Regions from separate parts of the Streptomyces sp. NBC_01013 genome, predicted to be linked through region 3. Evidence: riboswitches for the same ligand, from Rfam matches in the RefSeq annotation. Region 3 holds a riboswitch; each other region holds the start of a gene.
The links. A riboswitch is a leader RNA that binds a small molecule or an ion and turns the genes downstream of it on or off. The one in region 3 is predicted to bind cobalamin.

Region 1: another riboswitch for cobalamin. It lies ahead of OG538_RS28330 (cobalamin biosynthesis protein); the one in region 3 lies ahead of OG538_RS11625 (ribonucleoside-diphosphate reductase subunit alpha).
Region 2: another riboswitch for cobalamin. It lies ahead of OG538_RS02010 (CbtB-domain containing protein); the one in region 3 lies ahead of OG538_RS11625 (ribonucleoside-diphosphate reductase subunit alpha).

The regions. Positions count from the first base shown of each region.
Region 1 is NZ_CP108687.1:6,508,392-6,516,207, reverse strand. Features, by position in the region: gene OG538_RS28355 (hypothetical protein) at 1-1,224, opposite strand, end outside; gene OG538_RS28350 (alpha/beta hydrolase) at 1,410-2,537, opposite strand; gene OG538_RS28345 (class II aldolase/adducin family protein) at 2,864-3,532, opposite strand; gene OG538_RS28340 (anion permease) at 3,769-5,031, shown strand; gene OG538_RS28335 (hypothetical protein) at 5,057-5,290, shown strand; cobalamin riboswitch at 5,606-5,739, shown strand; gene OG538_RS28330 (cobalamin biosynthesis protein) at 5,883-6,911, shown strand; gene OG538_RS28325 (cobyric acid synthase) at 6,908-7,816, shown strand, end outside.
Region 2 is NZ_CP108687.1:461,399-469,214, forward strand. Features, by position in the region: gene OG538_RS01990 (pirin family protein) at 1-197, opposite strand, end outside; gene OG538_RS01995 (tetratricopeptide repeat protein) at 340-696, shown strand; gene OG538_RS02000 (GNAT family N-acetyltransferase) at 935-1,444, shown strand; gene OG538_RS02005 (CbtA family protein) at 1,589-2,362, opposite strand; gene OG538_RS02010 (CbtB-domain containing protein) at 2,392-2,607, opposite strand; adenosylcobalamin (AdoCbl) riboswitch at 2,653-2,746, opposite strand; gene OG538_RS02015 (histidine phosphatase family protein) at 2,871-3,461, shown strand; gene OG538_RS02020 (glycoside hydrolase family 15 protein) at 3,548-5,425, opposite strand; gene OG538_RS02025 (TetR/AcrR family transcriptional regulator) at 5,531-6,133, shown strand; gene OG538_RS02030 (TauD/TfdA dioxygenase family protein) at 6,308-7,231, shown strand; gene OG538_RS02035 (MFS transporter) at 7,290-7,816, shown strand, end outside.
Region 3 is NZ_CP108687.1:2,771,152-2,778,967, reverse strand. Features, by position in the region: gene OG538_RS11645 (family 20 glycosylhydrolase) at 1-1,011, opposite strand, end outside; gene OG538_RS11640 (helix-turn-helix domain-containing protein) at 1,116-2,090, opposite strand; gene OG538_RS11635 (hypothetical protein) at 2,172-2,384, shown strand; gene OG538_RS11630 (ribonucleotide-diphosphate reductase subunit beta) at 2,390-3,406, opposite strand; gene OG538_RS11625 (ribonucleoside-diphosphate reductase subunit alpha) at 3,406-5,814, opposite strand; cobalamin riboswitch at 5,953-6,082, opposite strand; gene OG538_RS11620 (GNAT family N-acetyltransferase) at 6,140-6,652, opposite strand; gene mctP (monocarboxylate uptake permease MctP) at 6,769-7,816, opposite strand, start outside.

The DNA of each region.
Region 1 (7,816 bases), 3.7 Mb from region 3:
CAGCACCTGGACGGTGCGCGGGTGGCCCACGGCCCGTACCTCGTCCAGCAGCGCAGGGACGGTGCCCTGCACGGCCGAGTCGAGGTGGCGGACCAGCAGTCCCGTCTCGCCGTGATCCGCGACGGCCGCCGCGGTGTCCACCCAGAGCCAGGTGGCCTCCTCGCGGCTGAGCACTTCCTGCGCGTCCTCGGGGTCGGCTCCGTCGTACTCCGCGAGCCAGAGCAGCGCGTAGGGGCGCAGTGACGGGTCGGAGACGACCGCGCGCACCTCGGGCTCGGCGGGCGCGCCGACGACGCGGAGCGCCTCGAAGGCGAGCCCGCGCAGCAGCGCATCCTCGCCCCGGGCCACACCGAGCAGTTCGGCGACGGCGCTGACGACGGGGCGGGCGGCCAGCCAGGCGCGGTATTCGGCACGGGCCGGCCCGGGGGTGAGGCGGGCGCAGCCGAGCAGCATGTCGGCGGCGGACTGCTCGATGTTCCCGGCCGGGCTCTGGGCGGCGACGCAGATCTGCTCCAGCTTGACCCAGACCGCCCAGTTGCCGAGCGGGGTCAGGGTGGCGGTCCCGGGCCCGAGGGTGAGCGCGCCGACGGCGGCCAGCCCCTCCAGGGCCCAGTCGAGCAGGAGGGCGACCAGGTCCGCGGGGTGGGCGGTGGGGGCCGCCTCGGCGGGGGCGGGCAGCGGCTGGGGCCCGTAGGGCACCTCGCAGCGTTCCTCGTGCAGTTCCGCCACGCGCTGCCCGAGCAGGTCCAGGAGGGCGGGCACCGTGACCGGCCCCGCCGAGAGCTGAAGGAGGGAGAGCACCTGGGGCACGGCCTCGACGGCCTCGGCGACCGCGGTGGACTCGATGCCCTGGGGCGCGGGGTGGACGAGCGACCAGGCGTCGAAGAGCGCCACCCAGCCGCGGAGCACGGCGGAGTCGTCGCGGTCCCAGGCGCGGAGCCGCCAGCCGGGCCGTGCGGTCTCGCCGTGCAGCTCCACGAGTCCGGCGAGCCGGGCCCGGTCCCAGCCGGAGCGCACCTGAGCCGGGGACAACTCCAGCGCCGTCGCAGCCCGTTCAAGGGCCTGGACGGCGAGTGGAGGCGCACCGGGGCTCGCGCCGTCGGCCGCCCAGCGGGCGATCCGTACAGCGTCGGCGAGAACGGTCCTGGCCTGGCGGGCCAGCTCCACCCGGGGCGGGGTGCCCTCGGGCGGGCGGGGAGCCGGCCTGGTGCGCCGGGTGGTCACGGCCTTGCGAGCGGTGGCGAGGGGTCGCGGGCGGACAAGTCGCAGCCTGGAGTCGCGCGGGGTACGGGACGTCACGGGGAGCAGTCTTGCCCCTGACGGCCCGAAAGCCCAAACGGAACCCGGATCACCGGTCTCGGGGCGGGCCGGCTTCGGCCGGGACCAATCCTCCCAAGCCTCACATCCGCTCACATCAGGGGCGTGAGGAAGCGTCGCAACGTCTCTTCGTAGCGGACCGGGTCGGCATTCCACATCGCCGCATGCGGAGCCTGGGGTACGGCGTGCAGGGCGATGAGGTCGGGACGGCGGGCGGCGAGCTCCCGGGTCGGCCGCCAGGGGGCCAGGGTGTCGTCGGGGCCGTGGAAGATCAGCGTCGGAACGTGCAGGGTCCGGGGCAGCGAGGCGTCCAGGAGCCGGGCTCCGTGCAGCCCGGTCTTTCCCTGCGCGGCCCGTACGGCGAGGGGCAGCAGGGCGGCGGGGACACCGTGGGCAGCGGCCAGGGCGCGCAGGGTGGCTTGCCAGTCCAGCACCGGCGAATCGAGGACCAGACCGCAGATCCGGTCCCGCAGCGCGGAGTTGACGCACGCGTGGAGGGCCATCGAGGCGCCGGTGGACCAGCCGTACAGCACGACCTGTTCGGCGCCGTAGCGCACGGCGAAGCGGATGGCCGCATCCAGGTCCCGCCATTCGGACTCACCGAGGTGGGCGAGGCCGTCCGGAGAGCGGGGGGCTCCGGGGTCGCCGCGGTAGGCGAGGTCGAGCACGGGCAGCTGCTGCCCGTGCAGGAAGCCCGTCACGTTCAGCGCGTGTTCCCGGGTGGTGCCGAGGCCGTGCGCGGCGATGACCCAGGTGTCGCGCGGGCCCGGCACGAACCAGGCGGGCAGGCCGCCGAGTTCGCCGGGGATCTCCACATCCCGGAAGGCGAGGCCGAGGGATGTGGCCGGGTCGCCGCAGTGGAGCTCCGGCGTGATGCGCACCTTGGCGCCGGGGCTCAGGGTGCCGCGGTTCACGCGTTCCAGTCGGCGCACGACGGTGTCGGGGGCCTGGTGGGCCTGCTCGATCACGGGCCCCACGACCGCGTGGACGTCATCGCCCACCAGCCCGTAGGTCCCGGGACGGAGTGAGGTGAAGGACCGGGTCAGAGCGACCTGCCCGGCCGCCGTCGCATGGACGGTCAGTCGGCGGTCGGCGGGTAGAGGGCGTCCGGGCGGCGCCTTGAGGGCGACATCGCCTGCGTACCGGCCGGCCGCGACCGCTGCCGCGCCGACGCCGAGGATCGTGGTGACGGCAGCTGCCGTTGCTGTAGCGGGGCGCACCGCTTCAGTGTCACGGGCTTCGCCGGCCACGGCCAGTGGGCGGGGCCGTCCGGTGAGCCGGCCGGACGGCAGAAGGGGTCTGACGCGTCCCGGCCGGGACGCGGAGGACTCCCACCGGCTCACGGCGGATCGCGGAGGACGGCGGGCCGCCCGCGGCCGGGCCGCGCAGGACCCGCGCCGGCCCACCGCCGAGCCGCACAGGACCCGCGCCCCCTCACCGCCGGGCCACGGGGGACACGGACACACAGCCGGCCCACCGCCGAGCCGCGCAGGACCCATACCCCCTCACCGCCGGCCGCGAGGGACACGGACACACAGCCGGCCCCTCACCGGTCCTGGCGCGGCTGCCCGTACCCCTTCAGTGCTTCCCCGACGTCACCCAGCTGCTCCGGCGTGAGCAGCGCCGGGGTGCGGCCCGGTACGGAGCTCGCGGCGAGCCAGAGGCGGCACAGCCATTCGAGCTGGGCGGTGCGGTCGTACGCCTCGTCGAGCGTGGCGCCGTAGGTGACGGTCCCGTGGTTGCCCAGCAGGCAGCCGGTGCGGTCGCGCAGAGCCGTGAGCATGTTCGCGGCCAGTTCGTCCGTGCCGTAGCGGGCATAGGCGGCGACCCGTACGGGGCCGCCCAGCATCGCCGCGGCGTAGTGGACCGACGGCACCTCGGCGACCAGGGTGGAGACGGCCGTGGCGTGCACCGCGTGGGTGTGCACGACGGCGGCGGCGTCGGTGTTCCGGTACACCGCGAGATGGAGCGGCAGTTCGCTGGTGGGGGCCATCGTGCCGAGGACCTGGTTGCCCTCCAGATCGACGCCTGTCAGGTCCTCCGGGCGGAGCCGGTCGTACGGCACTCCGCTCGGGGTGACCAGCACGGTCGATCCGACCCGGGCGGAGACGTTGCCCGACGTCCCCACGACCAGCCCTTCGGAGGCCGTCCTGCGGGCAGTGGAGACGACTCCGCCCCAGGCCCGTTCGATCGATTCTCGCCACTCGTCGCTCATACGAAGATCCTTTCAACGGATGAGCGACCCCTTGCCGCCCCTGCCGCGAACGTCCGCCCGGGCCCCGGATTCCGGGCCCAGACCGGCCCGTGCCTGAACTCCGCCGTCACGCGGCGGACGAAAAGGGCAACGGCACTCCGGTTGGGGTCACCGCAACGCCCTGCTCAGTTCATCTTCCGTTCACCCAGATTGCCTACGGTCCACTTGCCACTGACGTCGAACGATTGCCTGGGTAAATGGAACACATCACGCTGCTGCTCGCGATTGTGATCGTGACAGCTCTAGTGTTCGATTTCACGAACGGTTTCCACGACACCGCCAACGCGATGGCCACCACCATCTCGACCGGCGCACTCAAACCCAAGACAGCGGTGGCCATGTCCGCCGCTCTCAACCTCGTCGGCGCGTTCCTGTCGGTGGAGGTCGCCAAGACGATCTCCGGCGGGATCATCAATGAAGACGGGCTCAGAACCGAGGTCATCTTCGCGGCGCTCGTCGGCGCCATCCTGTGGAATCTCCTGACCTGGCTGGTCGGCCTGCCGTCCAGCTCCTCCCACGCACTGTTCGGCGGCCTGATCGGCGCCGCGGTGATGTCCGCGGGCTGGTCCTCCGTCGACGGCGGCACCGTCGTCACCAAGGTGCTGCTCCCCGCGGTCGCCGCGCCGGTCGTCGCCGGTGTCGCCGCACTCCTGGCCACCAAGCTGACGTACCGCATCGGCGGGAAGGCCACGGGCGGCGCCCAGGAGAAGGCCACGGCGAAGGGATACCGCGCCGGCCAGATCGCCTCGGCCGGGCTCGTATCGCTCGCCCACGGCACCAACGACGCGCAGAAGACCATGGGCATCATCACGCTCGCCCTGGTCACCGGTGGCGTCCTCTCCCCCGGCTCCAACCCGCCGGTCTGGGTCATCGTGTGCGCCGGCCTCGCCATCGCACTCGGCACCTACCTGGGCGGCTGGCGCATCATCCGCACCATGGGCAGCGGCCTGACGGAGCTGAAGCCGCCGCAGGGCTTCGCCGCCCAGACCAGTGCGGCCACCGTCATCCTGGCCTCCTCGCACCTCGGCTTCTCCCTCTCCACCACCCAGTCGTGCTCAGGTGCCGTCATGGGTGCGGGCCTGGGGCGCAAGGGGGGTGTGGTCCGCTGGTCCACCGCCACCCGGATGTTCGTCGCCTGGGGCCTGACCCTCCCGGCCGCCGGGCTGGTCGGTGCGGGCGCGGAGTTCCTCACCAAGCAGGGCACCTGGGGTGTCGTGGTCGTCGCGGCGCTGCTGATCGCGGGCTCCGGTGCGATCTGGGTGCTCTCCCGCCGCAAGCCCGTCGGGCACGGCGACGTCGCCCCGGCCGGTGAGGACGCCGAGCCCGCGGGCGTCGTCACCACCGCCATCGCGGCCGTCAGCCCGCCGCCCACCGCTGCTGCCCAGACCCACGACCTCATGGCCACCATCCCGGCCCCGGTCGGACCGGTCACCGACCCGGCCCGACCCGCCACGGTCTAAGAGCCTCCGGTAAGGACACATCCACATGAACATCGACTGGGCAGCCCTCGGCACCGTCTTCGGCGTCTCCCTCGTCGCCACCGTCGCACTCGTGGGGCTCTTCACCCTCGGCATCGTCGGTCTCTCCAAGCAGCCGGAGCCTGCCGCACAGGGCGGCTCGGCGGGCGGGTCGCTCGTGCTGGCCCGCGCCGGCGCGTACCTCTGCTTCGGACTGTGTGCAGCTGCCGTGGCCTACGGCATCTATCTGATCGTCGCCTGAGAGGCTGTCGGACGGCTTCGGATCGGGTGGCGGACGCGGCCCGGTTCGTTGCTGTTCCAAGGCTGAGGAGGGAGCCGACGCGAAGCGTCGGTGACCGACGACCACGCCGGAAGCGTGCGTTTCGGGGCATGGCCGCCCGGTAAGCGGTCACCCGGACGCCTCTGAGCCCACCACTCCCACCCGTATCGGGCCGGACGCACCTCGTGCGCGTCCGGCCCGATGTGCGTCTCAGCACACTGCACCGCCGCAGGTCAACGGCAAGTTGACGGGCGTTCGCAGAGCGTGGTGGACTGCCCGAGCCATTACGGCGACAGCAGAGGAAGCCGGTGCGAATCCGGCGCGGTCCCGCCACTGTCACCGGGGAGCAGTCCCCCACCACTGGAAGTCACGGTCCACGCAAGTGGACTGGAAGGCCCGGGGGAACTGCGGATCCGGAAGCCAGGAGACTCTCGTCGCCGTCACGTCGAACCAGGGCGCGGACCCTGAGTGAGGACATATCGCCATGCCCGGCTGCCGTGCGTCCGAATCCGTGCTGCTCCTGCCAGCACCTGCCTGTACGAAGGTCCTTCGAGGCGCAACGGCCGGCTGAACCGTGCGTGCCGATCGCATCTTCGCGTACGGCGCCACGGCCGGTCTGATCGGCGATCTGCTGCTCGGTGATCCCCGCAGGGGCCACCCGGTCGCCGCCTTCGGGCGGGCCGCGGCAGGCGTCGAGCGCCGTCTGTGGCGTGACCACCGCGGGTGGGGCGCACTCCACACCCTGGTCTGTGCCGGAGGCGCCGCCGCGGGTGCTGCCCTGGCCGCCCATGGGCTGCGCCGCCACCCCGCCGCGTCCGTCGCCCTGACCGCCGCCACCACCTGGTCCGTCGTCGGCGGTACGTCACTGGGCCGCGAGGCCCGGTCCATCGGCGATGCCCTGACCGCCGGGGACCTCGACCTGGCCCGGGAGCGGCTGCCGCATCTGTGCGGCCGCGACCCGCAGTCCCTGGACGGCCCTCAGATCGCCAGGGCCGTCGTGGAGTCCGTCGCCGAGAACACGTCGGACGCCGTGGTCGGCGCGCTGGTGTGGGGTGCGCTGGGCGGGGTCCCCGGGCTCGTCGGGTTCCGGGCCGCCAACACGCTCGACGCGATGGTCGGCCACAAGTCGCCCCGCTACCGGCGTTACGGCTGGGCCTCGGCCCGCCTCGACGACCTCGCGGGCTGGCCGGGTGCCCGGCTGACGGCCCTGCTCGCCGTGACCGCCGGGGGGCGGCCACGGCGAGCGGTCCGTGCCTGGCGAGCGGACGCGGCCAAGCACCCCAGCCCCAACGCGGGCCCGGTGGAGGCCTCGTTCGCGGGCGCGCTCGGCGTGCGGCTCGGTGGAACGCTCGCCTACGGCGGCCGGGTCGAACACCGCCCCGTCCTCAACGGGGAGACGGGCCGCGCGGTGGAGCCCGCGGACATCGAACGGGCCGTACGGCTGTCGCGCCGGGTGAGCGCACTCGCCCTCGGCGTGAGCGTGGCGGCCCGGCTGGGCGCCGGGGCCGTGGCACGACGGATCACCGCGCGAGGGATCACCGGCCCTCGGCCCGCATCACCTCGCACCGCAGCACCTCGACTCTCAGGACGGAGACCGACATGAGCGGCGGACTGCTGGTCGCCGGGACCACCTCGGACGCGGGCAAGAGCGTCGTCACGGCGGGTATCTGCCGCTGGCTGGTGCGCCGCGGCGTCAAGGTGGCGCCGTTCAAGGCGCAGAACATGTCGCTCAACTCCTTCGTCACCCGCGAGGGCGCCGAGATCGGCCGCGCCCAGGCCATGCAGGCCCAGGCCGCCCGGGTGGAGCCGACCGCCCTGATGAACCCGGTACTGCTCAAGCCCGGCAGCGACCGCTCCAGCCAGGTCGTCCTGATGGGGCGTCCGGTCGGCGAGATGAGCGCCCGCGGCTACCACGGCGGCCGGCAGGAGTCGCTCCTGTCGACCGTCGTGGACTGCCTGGAGCAGCTTCGGGGCACGTATGACGCAGTGATCTGTGAGGGGGCGGGCAGTCCGGCCGAGATCAATCTGCGGCGTACGGACATCGTGAACATGGGCATCGCGCGGGCGGCACGCTTCCCGGTGGTGGTCGTCGGCGACATCGACCGCGGCGGGGTCTTCGCCTCCTTCTTCGGTACGACGGCGCTGCTCTCGGCGGAGGACCAGGCGCTGATCGCCGGCTATCTGGTCAACAAGTTCCGTGGCGACGTCTCGCTGCTGGAGCCCGGTCTGGACATGCTGCGCGATCTGACGGGACGTCCGACGTACGGGGTGCTGCCGTTCGCCCACGGCCTCGGCATCGACGAGGAGGACGGTCTGCGGGTATCGCTGCGCGGCACCGTGCGCGAGTCGGTGCTCGCACCGCCGCACGGCGAGGACATCCTGCGCGTCGCGGTGTGCGCCGTGCCGCTGATGTCCAACTTCACCGACGTGGACGCGCTCGCAGCCGAGCCGGGCGTCGTCGTGCGCTTCGTGGACCGCGCCGAGGAGCTCGCCGACGCCGACCTCGTC
Region 2 (7,816 bases), 2.3 Mb from region 3:
TCGTCGGGGCCGTAGTGGTCGACGAAGGCCCAGGCCCCGACCATGCGGCGGCCCAGATTGGGCAGCAGTCTGCGGACCTCGGTGGACTCGCCGAGGCGGACATGGCGCGGGGTGAGGAGTTCACGTACGGGTTCGGCGACGACGAAACCCCGTCCTCCGCAGACGGAGAGTGTGGCCTGGCGATCGAGATTACTCATGGCGGTCAACCTATTCCCGTGCGGCTCCGGGCGGGCTGCACCCACGCCCAATAATTAGTGGAATGTTAAACGACATGTGGGTGTTGTGGCGGATGGAAACGTACGGGAGCGGCCCGGCGGCACCCTCGACCGAGGAGATCAGATGAGCGACACCTACTACGAGTTCGGTACCGCCGCCGAGCGCTGGGATCGCGCTCAGTTCTTCTTCGATTCGAAGGAGTACACGACTGCGGCCCGGATTCTGGGCGGACTGGTCGAGCAGGTGCCGGAGCAGGTCGCGCCGCGCTTGCTGCTGGCACGGGCCTACTACCACTCGGCGCGGCTCGTCCGGGCCGAGACGGAGCTGCGCGCGGTGCTGGAACTGGACCCGGTCGAGCACTACGCGCGACTGATGCTCGGCCGCACGCTGGAGCGTCAGGGTCGACAGGCCGAGGCGGACACCCACCTGCGGATGGCGGCCGCCCTGTCCGGGGACTTCACCTCGGCAGCCGATGCGTGACCCCAGGGCCCGGGAACTTCGCCTCGGCAGGCGATGCGTGACCGCCCTCCCCGGGGGCCTGGCCCCGGCAGCCGAGCCCTGACCGCACGGTCCGGGTACCTCACCACGCCGGCCCATGCCTGCCCCCACTGGCCGGAGACCTCACCCAGGCAGGGTGGCTCCCGGCCGCCCGCACGCGCCGGGCCGCACCTGGAAAATCCAGGTGCGGCCCGGCCGCATCGCGTGATACCCACAGCCCATGACCGACCTCGTCACACCACGTCTGCTCCTGTACCCCCTGACCGCCGCCCACGCCGAGCAGGTGGTCGCGGGCCGGCCTGCCGGCGGTGCGCGCTGGGCTCCGGGCTATCCCTCGCCGGGCGAGATGAGGGCGGCCAAACGCTTCCTGGAAACGTGCGCCGATTCAGGCGATCCCCATCCCTACGGTCCGTACGCGATACAGCGCCGCGAGGACGGCACGGTGATCGGCGGAGTGGGGTTTCACGGGGCACCCGACGACCGGAGGCACGTCACGATCGGCTACGGGCTCGTGGAGTCGGCACGGGGAAGGGGTTACGCCTCCGAGGCGCTTCGCGCGCTGTTGCGGTTCACCCGCGACCAGGGCATCGCCTGCGTCCACGGGGACACCGATCTCGACAACACCGCCTCCCAGCACGTCATGACCGCGGTAGGGATGCGCCTCGTGAAGGAGGACGCACAGCTGAAGCACTACCGGATCGACTGGGACGGGCCCGCCACCCAGGAGTGAGAAGCGAGGCGGCTTCCGCACGCAGCAGAGCCCACCGGGTTCCCCGGCGGGCTCTGTGCGTGCCGTCGTCGCGACGTACACGGTCCTGCCGCAGACGTCACGCCGTTCCGGGCCGGCCTGCCTGGCCCGTGGTGGCTCCCGGCCTCAGCCCACGATGGTGGCCGGCCGGTTCGCCGTGACCTCCCCGGCCGTGACCGCATCCCGTCTCGGCACCAGCAGCCGCTCGGTGAGGTACCCGAAGACCAGCCCGAAGGCCGTCCAGAGCGTGATCTGCACCGCGAGCGTGGCCAGCCTGAACTCCCAGAGCAGAGAAGCCGGGAAGTCCTTTCCGACCTCGTTGAACGAGGGCAGGAAGGCGTAGGCGAGGCCGACCACCAGGACATAGCCGGCGGCCGCGGCGATGGTGGCGTTCCAGTTGCCCAGGCGCGGGGCCAGCCGCCTGCCGAGAAGGACGGCGGCGACGGCCAGCAGGACACTGAGAGCGACCATCAGGAAGAACAACGCGGTGCGGCGGCCGATGGTGTCGGGGTCGCCGACCGCGGGCGGATTCGCCGGATACTTCAGGAACGGCACGATGTACACGGTCAGCAGGGCCGCTCCCGCGATCAGCGCAGCCGTCGCCCGGGGTCCGAAGCGGCCCATCCGGCCGAGGGCGTAACAGAAGACGAGCGCGGCGATGCCGCCTACGGCGACGCCGAAGACCAGTACACCGGTGGCGAGGCCGCCGGTGGCCTGCATGCTGCGGCTGACGAGTTCCGCGCCACCGCCGTGGTCGTGGGTATGTGACTCTTCGAGGGCGATGGCCGCGTCGACACGGGACTCGCCGAGGAAGTAGGCCACCACGAGTGCGATCGCACCCGCGACGAGGCCGGCCAGCATGCCGCGGACCAGCAGAGCTCTGACAGATATGGAGTTCATGAGGAATTCCCCTGGATCAGCCGGATGGATCAGTGGCAGGGGAAACCGAGGAGGTGACGGCCGTCGTGGACCCACTCGTGCACGCCTTCGCCCGAGATGAGCGCGGTAGCGCCCTGCTCGGCGCCGACGAAGTAGAGCAGGACCAGCATGAGGACGCCGAAGAAGACCGCCCACGGGGCAATGGCCTTCAGTGAGATGGGGGTGATGGCGGGTGTGACGGCGGCGGGGGCAGCAGTCTGTGCCATGGCAGAACCTCCTGGGGGAACACGCGTCCCGATCGTGGTGCCTGAGACGAAGGTGCTGGGTCTGACTTCCCGCACAGGTACGGGTTCACAGTGGCGCGACCGTGCCGGATTCTCACCGGACTTCCGTCACACCCTCGTCATGTCGTCGCGACCATACCGCCTGGACGTGACGGCCGCCATGGTGCCCACGGGCGGGCCGTTGGCCCTCGGATGCCATGGTGTGCTTGGCCGAGGGGCCACAGTTCAGGAAGGTCGTAGCGGTGATGACGGTACGGGTGATGTTGATCTCACCGGCGATGAACGCCGCGCTGCGCGAGGCCCGGTTCGCCGGTGACGCGCCCCTCGACGACGCCGGACTCCGGCCGGCCCGCGCTGCCGCTGCCGCCGGATCGGTCCCGGCAGCGGACCGGTGGCTGCGGGGACCGTCCCGACGCTGCGCGGGCACCGCGACGGCGCTGGGGCTGCGAGCCGAGCACGAACACGAGCTACGGGACTGGGAGATGGGCCGTTGGTCCGGCGCACGACTGTCCGAGGTCGGCGCGGACGAGCCGGACGGAGTGGCGGCCTGGCTGGCGGATCCGGCCGCCGCACCGCACGGTGGTGAATCCCTGCTGGGCCTGTGCGCCCGAGCGGCCTCATGGCTCGACTCGCTCCCCGGCAACGATGCCCGTCGGGTCCTGGCGGTGACCGAGCCCGCCGTGATCCGGGCCGCCGTCGTCCATGCGCTGGCCCTCCCGGCCCAGGCGTTCTGGCGGCTGGACGTGGCTCCGCTCACGGTGACGGAGCTCAGCGGCAGATCGGGGCGGTGGAACCTGCGCTGCGGCCGGCCGCTCGCACCCGAGGAAGAGGGCTGATGACGGCGGCAGGACAGCCCTCCCACATGTGCGAGCCCACGTGTGCGAGCCCCTACATGTGCGAGCCCCTGCAGACGTGTTGGCTCCTACGCCGCGCCCCCGCGCTCCCCGTTGAGCCTCGCGTCCAGGGTGATGGCGGCGTCGATCAGGGCGAGATGGGTGAACGCCTGCGGGAAGTTGCCCAGTTGTCGCCCTGTCAGCCCGATCTCCTCCGAGTACAGGCCGAGATGGTTGGCGTAGGAGAGCATCTTCTCCAGAACCAGTCTGGCCTGGTCCGTGCGCCCGGCCCGCGCCAGGGCGTCGACGTACATGAACGTGCAGAGGGAGAAGGTCCCCTCCGAGCCGCGCAGTCCGTCCGGTGACGCTTCGGGGTTGTAGCGGTAGACCAGGCTGTCGCTGACCAGCTCACGTTCCATCGCGTCCAGCGTGGACTCCCACATCGGATCGTCCGGCGTCATGAAGCCGACCGTCGGCATGCGCAGCAGTGACGAGTCGAGTACGTCGTCACCGTAGTGCTGCACGAAGGCCTGCTTCTTCTCGTCCCATCCCTGGCTGAACACCTGCTGGTAGATCGCGTCGCGGGCGTCCAGCCAGCGGACTCGGGCCGCCGGGCGGCCGTCGTCGTAGGCGATCCGGACCGCTCGGTCGAAGGCCACCCAGGACATCACGCGGCCGTAGGTGAAGTCCTTGCGGCCGCCGCGGGTCTCCCACAGCCCTTCGCCGGGCCGGTCCCAGTTGTCGACCAGCCAGTCGAGGAGGGTGTGCAGCGCGGTCCAGCCCCGGTGGTCGAGGTGCATGCCGTGCTGGTGCGCGAAATAGATGCTGTCGAACGCCTCGCCGTAGATGTCCAGTTGCAGTTGGTCCGCCGCTCCGTTGCCGATGCGGACCGGGGCGGAGCCGCCGTACCCCTCCCAATGCCCCAGGGTCTCCTCGGTAAGGTCCGAGGAACCGTCGACGCGGTACATGACGTTCAGCGGCCCGGTGCCGCCCGTGTGACCGGCCTCTTCCTTCACGCGGTCGTGCAGCCAGCTGATGAACGCGGTCGCCTCTTCCCTGAACCCCAGGCCCAGCAAGGCGTACACGGAGAACGAGGCGTCCCGGATCCAGGTGAACCGGTAGTCCCAGTTGCGCTCCCCGCCCAGTTGCTCGGGCAGCCCGGTCGTCGGCGCGGCTACCAGGGCTCCGGTGGGCGCGTAGGTCATGAGCTTCAACGTCACGGCCGAGCGTTCCACCGCTTCCCGCCACCGGCCCGCGTAGCTGGACTGCCCCAGCCAGGATCGCCAGAACTGGACGGTCTCGTCGAAGAGCCGGCTGAACTCCGCCATGGCGACCTCGTGCGGCGGCCCGCCGGGTGACGACTCCATGACGAGACCACGTTGCTGCCCAGCCTGCAGCGTCAGGGTGAACCGCAGGTCGCTGCCGTGCGGAACGATGTGCAGCAGTCGCTCGTCCCGCGGTTCACGGACGGCGTGAACGGCAAGGCGCATGTCCTTCGAAGCGAACAGGGCCCCGTGCTCCGTGAGATGCAGCTCGTGCGGCTGACGACCGTAGTCGAAGCGGGGGGCGAGCTCTCCCTCGAACGTGATACTGCCCCGGACACAGCGCACCATCCGGACCAGACGGTGCCGGTCCGTCGCCGTCGCGCCGGTGACCGGCATGAAGTCGACCACCTCGCCGGTCCCCGCCTCGGTCATGAAGCGCGTCACCAGCACGGCGGTGTCGGGGTGGTAGAGCTGCTTGCTGGTGTACGTCCCCGCGGCGGGCTTGCAGGTGAAGTGACCGCCCTTCCGCCGGTCGAGAAGAGCACCGAAGATGCTGGGCGAATCGAAGCGCGGGCAGCAGAACCAGTCGACTGTCGCGTCGGTCGTCACGAGGGCCGCGGTCTGCAGATCACCGATGAGACCGTGGTTCTCGATCAGGGGGTATTCATCCATTTCGCACCTCTTTCGGCGCCGATGGCTCATCGTAAGCCGTCGGCGACGCCGCGTCCTGGCGAGACGGTCCGCCCCGTGGAGCGACCGCGGCTTACGCGGCCCGGGGGGCCCGGCCGAGACCGTAGGCTCTGCCCCATGGTGGAGACGCAGGCGGACGGTGCCGTACGAGGACCAGGCCGGCCGCGGGAGGAGCGGGTCACCGGAGCCGTTCTCGACGCGGTGGTGGGCCTGGTCACGGAGCTGGGGATCGGGGCGGTCACGATGGACGCCGTCGCGGCCAGGGCCGGGGTGAGCAAGCCGGCCATCTACCGACGGTGGCCCACCAAGCAGGACTTGATCATCGCCGCCGCGGAGACGCGCATCGGCATCCTCTCGGTGCCCGACCTGGGTGACTTCCGCGCCGAGCTCCGCTTCGTGCTCACCGCACGCCTGGAGGCATACCGACTGCCCGGCTCGGACCGGCTTCTCGCGGGCCTCATCGGGGCGTCGGCCGATGCGGGCGCGGCGCGGGGCCAGTACGCGGAGTACACCGAGCGCATCACGAGCGAGACGAGGCGCATCCTCGAACGGGGGATCGCGCGAGGTGACGTGGCCCCCGGCATCGATGTCCGGGCCGCCGCCACCCTGGTGGCCGCACCACTGGTCTTCCGGCTGATCGGCGAGCTGGAGCTGCCCGACGCCCGCTTCGTGGACTCGCTGGTCGATCTCGTCGCTCAGGCGGTCGGCACAGGCGCCTGACGGATCAGGCTGACGGATCACGGCTGACGGATCAGGGGGCCCGACCTCCGGGTCCAGGCCGTCGGCAACCCTGATTTCCGGCGTCGAATTTTCACGCCCCACGCGTCTTGCCTCGCCATGCCTCAATAACGATACTTCCAGTAACGATTTTCTGGACCTCGATGTGGAGGACTCATGGCCAGCGCCGTCACCACCCCCGCCCCCGCCCTCGACAAGCCGTTGATGCACTACGGGAAGCGCACGCTCGACCGCCTCGCACCCGGCGCGGAGCAGCCCGGCTACCGGCTCCTGGACGTCTGCCCGCTCACCCCGCACATCGGCGCCGAGATCGAGGGCGTCGACCTCTCCGGCCCGATCGGCGACGGCCTCGCGCAGGAGCTCCGGCAGGCGCTGCTGGAGTGGAAGGTGCTCTTCTTCCGTGATCAGCACGCGTTCGCCCCGCAGTCCCAGCTGGCGTTCTCCGCCCTGTGGGGCGAGCCGGAGCCCAATCCGTTCTTCCCCAAGGGCGACTCGGTCGGCGTCTCCCGGCTGGCCAAGGACGCCATGGCCATCGGCAGCGAGAACATCTGGCACAGCGACCACTCGTTCATGGCCGCACCGGCGCTCGGCTCCGTCCTGCGCGCCGTCGAGGTCCCCGCCGCCGGCGGGGACACCATGTGGGCCGACATGGCGGCCGCCTACGACAACCTCACTGACGCCTTGAAGGCCCGGATCGACGGGCTCACCGCCGTACACGACTGGGTGCCGAGCTGGGGGGCGTTGATGACCGCGAGCCAGATCGCCGCCCATCGCGAGAACCTGCCGGCCGTCGAACACCCCGTGGTCGTGCGCCACCCGCGCACCGGGCGCAAGCTCCTCTACGTCAACGAACCCTTCACCACCCGGATCGTCGGCCTGTCCGGCCCCGAGAGCCGTGAGCTGCTCGGTGAGCTCGTCCTCCAGGCCCGTATCCCCGAGTACCAGGTCCGCTTCCGATGGCAGCCGGGCTCGGTCGCGGTCTGGGACAACATCGCCACCCAGCACTACGCGATCAGTGACTACTTCCCGCAGCGCCGTGTCATGGAGCGCATCGCGATCGCCGGCGTCCCCCTCTCCTGAACCCCCTCCCCGCACCTGACCCACTCCCCCTCCCTCCATCCAGTCGCGCGGAGCCCCAGTGACCGACACCGATGCCGCACCTGCTGTGTTCACCGGTCCCCCGAAGGCGCCTGGCGGAACGAACCGCCGGGCGTGGACCGTCACCGCACTGCTCGTCGTCTTCATGATGATCAATTTCGCGGACAAGTCCGTGCTCGGTCTGGCAGCGGACGAGATCCGGGAGGATCTCGGCCTGTCCGCATCGGCCTTCGGACTCGCCAGCAGCGCCTTCTTCCTGCTCTTCTCGGTCTCCGGCGCCGCTGTGGGGCTGCTCGCGGACCGCATCCGGCCCAAGTGGCTGCTCCTGGCCATGGCCGTACTCTGGTCCGTCGCCCAGGCCCCGATGGCGGCAGGCGGCGGGCTCGCGGTGCTCATCACCTCACGCGTCCTCCTCGGTGCCGCGGAGGGGCCCGCCTTCCCTGTCGCCCAGCAGGCCACGCTGTCCTGGTTCCCCAACCACCGGCGCAACCTGCCCGGGGCCCTGATCGTCCTCGGAATCACCCTGGGGGTCCTGGTCGCCGCTCCCGTACTGACGTGGGTGATCCA
Region 3 (7,816 bases):
GTTGATGAAGTCGGCGAAGAGGTCGTCGGGGGTGGCCGATGCTCCGAACTTCGCGGTCGCGGCCGACTGCAGCTGCGGATAGTTCGGGTACGAGGAGCCGATCATGTACTCGTCGGCGCCCATGTGCCAGGTGCGGGTGTCCCACACCTCCAGTGCCTCGTCGACCATCGAGGTGTAGTACGCCAGCGCCTCGGGCCGGGAGATGTCCAGCCGGGGCGGTGAGGCGACGCCGTCCTTGTCCTTGAGCTGGAGCTCCGGGTGGTTCTCCAGGTAGGTGTCCATGTGGCCCGGGGAGTTGATCTCCGGCACCAGGTCGACGTGGTACTTCTTCGCCATCGCGACCAGGGCGCGCACCTGCGGCTTCGTGTAGTAGCCCCAGAAGGCCGACTCGGGATCGACGTCGCTCCTGACCTTCGCCTCGATCCAGAGCTGGTTGAGCTTCTGCGAGGCCATGTCCTTCATCAGCCGCTCGAACCAGGGCAGCGAGACGTTGATGTAACAGGCGCACACCCCGACCCCGCGCTCGCGGTAGGCGGGCACATCGGTCGCTGAACCACGCGCGGCCCGGCCGTCGTCGTTCAGCAGCTGCAGCACGGTGCGCGAACCGTAGAACACCCCCGCCGATGTCGCGGCCGTGACCGTGACCCGGTCACCGACGTCGAGGCGGTAGCCCTCCGTGCCCAGCGAGCCCTTCAGGGACGGGTCCTGGCGCAGCACGATGTCACCGGAGCGGGCCTTGCCCCGCGACACCGGGGCCTCGCCGGCCAGCTCACCCGCGAACCGCGCCGCGTCGGCCGCCGTGCGCTGTTCCCGCACCCCGTCCAGCACGATCCTGGCCCGGTCGGAGAGGGTGAACTCCCCCTCGCCGGGCTGCCACTGCCGTAGCGAGGGCAGCACCTCGGGCGGCGGTGCGGGAGCTGCCGCCCCGTCCACGGCCGAGGCGCTCTGCAGGGGCAGCAGAGTGGCGGTGAGCGCGGCCACCACGGCCCCGACGGTCCTTCGTTTAGCCATCCGGATGTCCATGCGCCCGACCCTGGCGCGCCGACAGGGGTCCGGTCCATGGACAGGTGCAGGAATCGATTGGACGAATGGTCCGACGTCAGATCTGTCAATGATCAGGCAACTTCGGTCAAGTCGGTCGGACCGCGGAAGGTCCGGCGGTACGCGTTCGGCGTGGTCCCCAGCGAGCGTACGAACTGATGGCGGAGCGCGGCGGCGTTGCCGAAGCCGGTCTGTCCGGCGATCGTATCCATCGTTTCATCCGATGTCTCCAGCAGGTGCTGGGCCAGCAGCACTCGCTGCCGCAGCAGCCAGCGGTACGGCGTGGTGCCCGTCTCCTGCTGGAAGCGGCGGGCGAAGGTGCGCGGGGACATGTGCGCCTGGGCGGCGAGCTGCTCGACGGTCATCTCCCGGTCGAGGTGTCGGTCCATCCAGGCCAGTGTGTCGCCGACCGTGTCGCAGGGGGTGCGCGGCAGTGGACGCTGGATGTACTGCGCCTGCCCGCCGTCGCGGTGCGGCGGCACCACCATGCGCCGGGCGATGCTGTTGGCGGCGGCGGTTCCGTACTCCTGGCGGACCAGGTGCAGGCAGGCGTCGATCCCCGCGGCCGTGCCCGCCGACGTGATGACCGGGCCCTCGTCCACGTACAGCACGTCCGGCTCCACGACGGCCCGCGGGAAGCGGCGGGCCAGCTCGGCGGCGTGGCGCCAGTGAGTCGTGCAGCGCCGGCCGTCCAGCAGGCCGGCCGCGCCGAGCACGTACGCCCCCGAGCAGACGCTCAGCACCCTGGCCCCGCGCTCCACGGCCCGGCGCAGCGCCTCCAGCACCGCCTCGGGGTACTCCCGGTCGACGAAGTGGGTGCCGGCCGGGACCGCGATGAGGTCGGCCTCCTCCAGGCGGTCGAGGCCGTGGGGGGTGGTGATGGTGAATCCGGCGTGGGTGCGCAGGACCTGGCCCTCGGCGGAGACCACGGCGAAATCGTGCACCGGCAGTCCCTCGTCGCTGCGGTCGAGTCCGAACACCTCGCACAGGACGCCGAGTTCGAAGGGATTCACTTCGTCGAGCAGCAGGGCGGCGACATTTTTCAGCATGCCCCCAGTGTGGCAGTAATTCGATGCTCCATGACAGTCCTGCCACTGCCACGATCGGCCGGAACCGACGACAGTAGAGGCATGAACACATTCCTGAACTACCTGGGCACAACGGTTGTTTTCGCACTCTTCCTGCTGCCGACGCTGGTCGGCATCGCCCGCGAACGCCGCATCGACCGCCAGCTGCGGGAGGCGGAACGGGTCCGGAGTGCCGAGCCCCCGCAAACGCGGGACGCCGCGCGGCCGGTGAAGGCCGCACGGCGTCCGTACGTCAGGAGCTGGGCGAGGATCTGAACGGGTCAGAAGTCGTCGTCGAAGCCGACCGTTCCCTCGACGGCCACCTGGTACGCGGAGGGGCGCCGCTCGAAGAAGTTCGTCAGTTCCTGGACTCCCTGGAGCTCCATGAACGAGAACGGATTCTCCGATCCGTACACCGCGGGGAAGCCCAGCCGGGTGAGTCGCTGGTCGGCGACGCACTCCAGGTACTGGCGCATCGACTCGGTGTTCATCCCGGGCAGGCCGTCGCCGCACAGGTCACGGCCGAACTGCAGCTCCGCCTCGACGGCCTCCCTCAGCATGTCGGTGACCTGCTGCTGGAGCTCGTCGTCGAAGAGGTCGGGCTCCTCCTTGCGGACGGTGTCGACCACCTCGAACGCGAAGTTCATGTGCATCGTCTCGTCACGGAACACCCAGTTGGTGCCCGTGGCGAGACCGTGCAGCAGCCCGCGCGAGCGGAACCAGTACACGTACGCGAAGGCGCCGTAGAAGAACAGCCCCTCGATGCACGCCGCGAAGCAGATCAGGTTCAGCAGGAAACGGCGGCGGTCGCCCTTCGTCTCCAGCCGGTCGATCTTCTCGACCGAGTCCATCCACCGGAAGCAGAACTGTGCCTTCTCGCGGATCGACGGGATCTCCTCCACCGCGTCGAAGGCGGCCGCCCGGTCGTCCGGATCGGGGAGATAGGTGTCCAGCAGCGTCAGATAGAACTGGACGTGCACGGCCTCCTCGAAGAGCTGCCGCGACAGGTACAGCCGGGCCTCGGGGGAGTTGATGTGCTTGTACAGCGTCAGCACGAGGTTGTTGGAGACGATCGAGTCACCGGTCGCGAAGAACGCCACCAGCCGGCCGATCAGGTGCTGCTCGGCGGGCGACATCTTGGCGAGGTCCGCCACGTCGGAGTGGAGGTCGACCTCCTCCACGTGCCAGGTGTTCTTGATCGCGTCCCGGTAGCGCTCGTAGAAGTCCGGGTAGCGCATCGGCCGCAGGGTCAGTTCGAAGCCCGGGTCCAGCAGGTTCTTGTGGTCGTCGGTGCTCATTACTGGCAGGCCTCGCAGGATTCGGGATTCTCCAGGGAACAGGCGATCGCGTCCGCGTCGGGCGCGGGTGCCTGCTCGGGGATCGGTGCGGCGGACGCCGCACGGGCGATCCGGGTCGCCGGGCGTGAGCGCAGGTAGTACGTCGTCTTCAGCCCCTGCTTCCAGGCGTACGCGTACATGGAGGAGAGCTTGCCGATCGTCGGCGTCTCCAGGAACAGGTTCAGCGACTGGCTCTGGTCGAGGAACGGCGTACGGGCCGCCGCCATGTCGATCAGGCCGCGCTGCGGGATCTCCCACGCCGTGCGGTACAGGGCCCGCACCTCCTCCGGGATCCACGCGAAGCCCTGCACCGAGCCGCTCGCCTCGCGCAGCGCCTCACGGGTCCGCGCGTCCCACACGCCGAGCTTCTTCAGCTCGTCCACGAGATAGGCGTTGACCTGGAGGAACTCACCACTGAGCGTCTCGCGCTTGAAGAGGTTGGAGACCTGGGGCTCGATGCACTCGTACACGCCCGCGATCGAGGCGATCGTCGCCGTCGGCGCGATGGCCAGGAGCAGCGAGTTGCGCATGCCGGTCTTCGCGACCCGGGCGCGCAGGGTGTCCCAGCGCTCCGGCCAGTTCAGCTCGGTGTCGTAGTGGTCGGGGTGCAGCACACCGCGGGCGGCGCGCGTCTCGGACCACGCGGGGAGCGGGCCCGAGCGCTCGGCGAGGTCGCAGGACGCCTCGTACGCCGCGAGCATGATGCGCTCGGAGATCTTCGTCGACAGGGCGCGGGCCTCGGGGGAGTCGAACGGGAGCCGCAGCTGGAAGAAGACGTCCTGGAGCCCCATGGCGCCCAGGCCCACGGGCCGCCAGCGGGCGTTGGACCGGCCGGCCTGCTCGGTCGGGTAGAAGTTGATGTCCACGACCCGGTCGAGGAAGGTCACGGCGGTACGGACGGTGGCGTCCAGGCGCTCCCAGTCGATCGTGCCGTCGGTGACGAACGCGCCGAGGTTGACCGAGCCGAGGTTGCAGACGGCCGTCTCGCCGTCGTCGGTGACCTCCAGGATCTCGGTGCACAGGTTGGACGAGTGCACGACGCGGCCCGGCTCGGCGGTCTGGTTCGCGGTCCGGTTGGAAGCGTCCTTGAACGTCATCCAGCCCTGGCCGGTCTGGGCGAGGGTCCGCATCATCCGGCCGTACAGCTCACGGGCGGGCATGGTCTTGCGCGCCAGGCCCTTGGCCTCGGCGGACCGGTAGGCGGCATCGAACTCGTCGCCCCACAGGTCGACCAGTTCGGGCACGTCGGCAGGGGAGAACAGCGACCAGGTGCCGTCCGCGTCCACCCGGCGCATGAACTCGTCGGGGATCCAGTGCGCCAGGTTGAGGTTGTGCGTGCGCCGCTGGTCCTCGCCCGTGTTGTCGCGCAGCTCCAGGAACTCCTCGATGTCCGCGTGCCACGTCTCCAGGTAGACGGCGGCTGCGCCCTTGCGCCGGCCGCCCTGGTTGACCGCGGCGACGGAGGCGTCGAGCGTCTTCAGGAACGGCACGATGCCGTTGGAGTGCCCGTTGGTGCCACGGATCAGCGAACCGCGGGCGCGGATGCGGGAGTACGAGAGGCCGATGCCGCCCGCGTGCTTGGAGAGGCGTGCCACCTGGTGGTAGCGGTCGTAGATCGAGTCCAGCTCGTCCAGCGGGGAGTCCAGCAGGTAGCAGGAGGACATCTGCGGGTGCCGGGTGCCGGAGTTGAAGAGCGTGGGGGAGGAGGGCAGGTAGTCCAGCCGGCTCATCAGCCCGTACAGCGCGGCGACCTCGTCCAGGGCGCGCTCGGAGGTGTCCTCGGCGAGACCGGAGGCGACGCGCAGCATGAAGTGCTGCGGCGTCTCGATGACCTGACGGGTGAGCGGGTGACGCAGCAGGTAACGGCTGTGCAGGGTGCGCAGGCCGAAATAGCCGAAGCGGTCGTCGGCGCCGTCGGAGAGCGACTGCCCGACCAGCGCGTCCAGGGCGGCGGCGTGGAGCGTCACGAACTCGGCGGTGCGGTCCGCGATCAGGCCCTCGCGGTGGCCGACGGCGACCGAGGCGGAGAACGACGTCGCGCCCTGCCCGGCCGCCTCGTCCGCGATGGTGCGGGTGAGGAGGCGGGCGGCGAGCCGGGAGTAGGCGGGGTCCTCGGAGATCAGACCCGCGGCGGCCTCGGTGGCCAGCGAGCGCAGCTCGGCCTCGTCCGACCGGGCGTTGCGGCCGCGCAGAGCGGCGGCGGCGACGCGTCCGGGGTCGGTGTCGGGCAGATCGGCGGTGAGGTCGGTCAGGGTCCGCAGCAGTGCGGTCCCCGGTCCGTCCTTCGCGGGTCCGCCGGACAGGACCGCTTGGGCCTCGGCTGCTTCGGACTCTGCCGCTGAAACCGGATCGGCTGGCGCGATGGTCACGCGGTGCTCTCCCTCGCTCGGATCGGGGCCATCGGGGAGCGGGGGCAGCCGGGCGGAGCGGGACCCGGCAGGGCAGCGCTCCGTGCGGCGTCCACCGGCCCATCCACGAGGCCCGGACGTCTGGGCATCCGGATCGGTCGAGCCGGATGCGCTGCCGGCAGGAGCTCGGACTGGGGTGCGCAAAAGCACACCGAACACACCGTTGCGGGACAGTTCCGGATTCGCACCGGATTTCCCTGCGGCGACAGCGAGCATGAGCATACATGTGGGGGCTGCCGTATGCGGCAGCCCCCACATGTTGTGTCGTACGTGGTCTTAGCACGCCTTACGGCAGAGGGCCGAGCTCCAGACGGTACGTCAGCAGCTTGAGGTCGGCGATGGGGTTCCAGTCCCTCTCGGGGGTCCGTACGAAGCCCAGGCGCCCGTAGATCCGGTGGGCCCCGAGCATCGCCGGCTGCGTCGACAGGACGAGCCCCGTGACCCCCGTGGTGCCCCGCGCGCGGTCGATACAGGCCCGTACGAGTGCCTCGCCCGCGCCGGCGCCACGAGCCTCGCGGGAGACCGCCAGCATCCGGAACTCGGCTTCGTCCGCCGCGGCGATGTCGGCCCACGGGTTGCCCGGCGGGGCGTAGGTGACCCCGCCCAGGACGTGGCCCCGGGCGTCGGCGGCCACCAGCACCTCCGCCTCGGCGGCCCGGCGGGGGACGTCGCGCAGCTGCACCAGGTACGGGTCGTCGGCGCCGTAGTCCAGGAGCCCGTCGCCGAGATAGGCCTCGGCCGTGATCTCGCCGAGGAGTACGTGTTCGGCGGGGGCGACCGGCCGGATCGATATGTCCATGGGCGGAAGTCTGCCGCACGGGCGGGCTGTGGCCGCAGAGATTTTCCGCGGACGCGCGACGGGCCGCCGCCCCCTCCGGAGAGGGGTGCGGCGGCCCGCCGCGCACATGTCGCCGGTCAGTGACCGCCCGGCGCACCGGCGGTGGCCGGCGGGAGCTCCGTCTTCACGCCGGGGTCGCCCGCGTCCGCGGTGTAATCGGACGGGGAGGTCTCGTCGATCCCCGTGGGCGCCTTCACGGCGTTCAGGACGAAGGTGAGCACGACCGTGACCACGAGGTTCAGCACGAACGCCGTGAGGCCGATGTAGCCGATCTCGCCGAGGCCCGGGATCTCCTTGGAGGACCCGCCGAAGTGCGCCTGGGTCGGGCTGGCGACGCCGTACGCTGCGGCCGTCCCGTAGATCATGCCGACCGCCCAGCCCGCGAGCAGCGCCCAGCGGTGGAACCACCGGGTGAACAGCCCGCCGACCAGGGCCGGCATCGTCTGGAGGATCCAGATTCCGCCGAGCAGCTGGAAGTTGATCGCGACCGTCTTGTCCATGGTGAGGACGAAGGCGAGCGCGCCGACCTTCACCAGCAGCGAGACCAGCTTGGAGACCCTGGTCTCCTGCGCGGGTGTCGCGTCGGGCTTCAGGAAGTCCTTGTAGATGTTGCGGGTGAACAGGTTCGCCGCGGCGATCGACATGATCGCGGCGGGCACCAGTGCGCCGATGCCGATGGCGGCGAACGCGACGCCCGCGAACCAGTCGGGGAACATGTTCTCGAACAGCTGTGGGATGGCCAGCTGGCCGTTGTCCACCTTGACCCCGGCGGCGATCGCCATGAAGCCGAGCAGCGCGAGCAGGCCCAGCATCAGCGAGTACAGCGGCAGGATCGTCGTGTTGCGGCGGATCACCTCACGGCTGCGGCTGGAGAGCGTCGCCGTGATCGAGTGCGGATACATGAAGAGTGCCAGGGCCGAACCCAGCGCCAGGGTGGCGTAACCCCACTGCCCTGCCGCGGCGGGTGCGAGCGCACCGGTCGGCTTGCCGCCCGGCGGGCCTGCGAACTTCTCCTGTGCGGCGGCGAAGATGTCGTCGAAGCCGCCGAGCTTGATCGGGATGTAGATGATCGCCACGGCGATGACCAGGTAGATCAGGCCGTCCTTGACGAAGGCGATCAGCGCG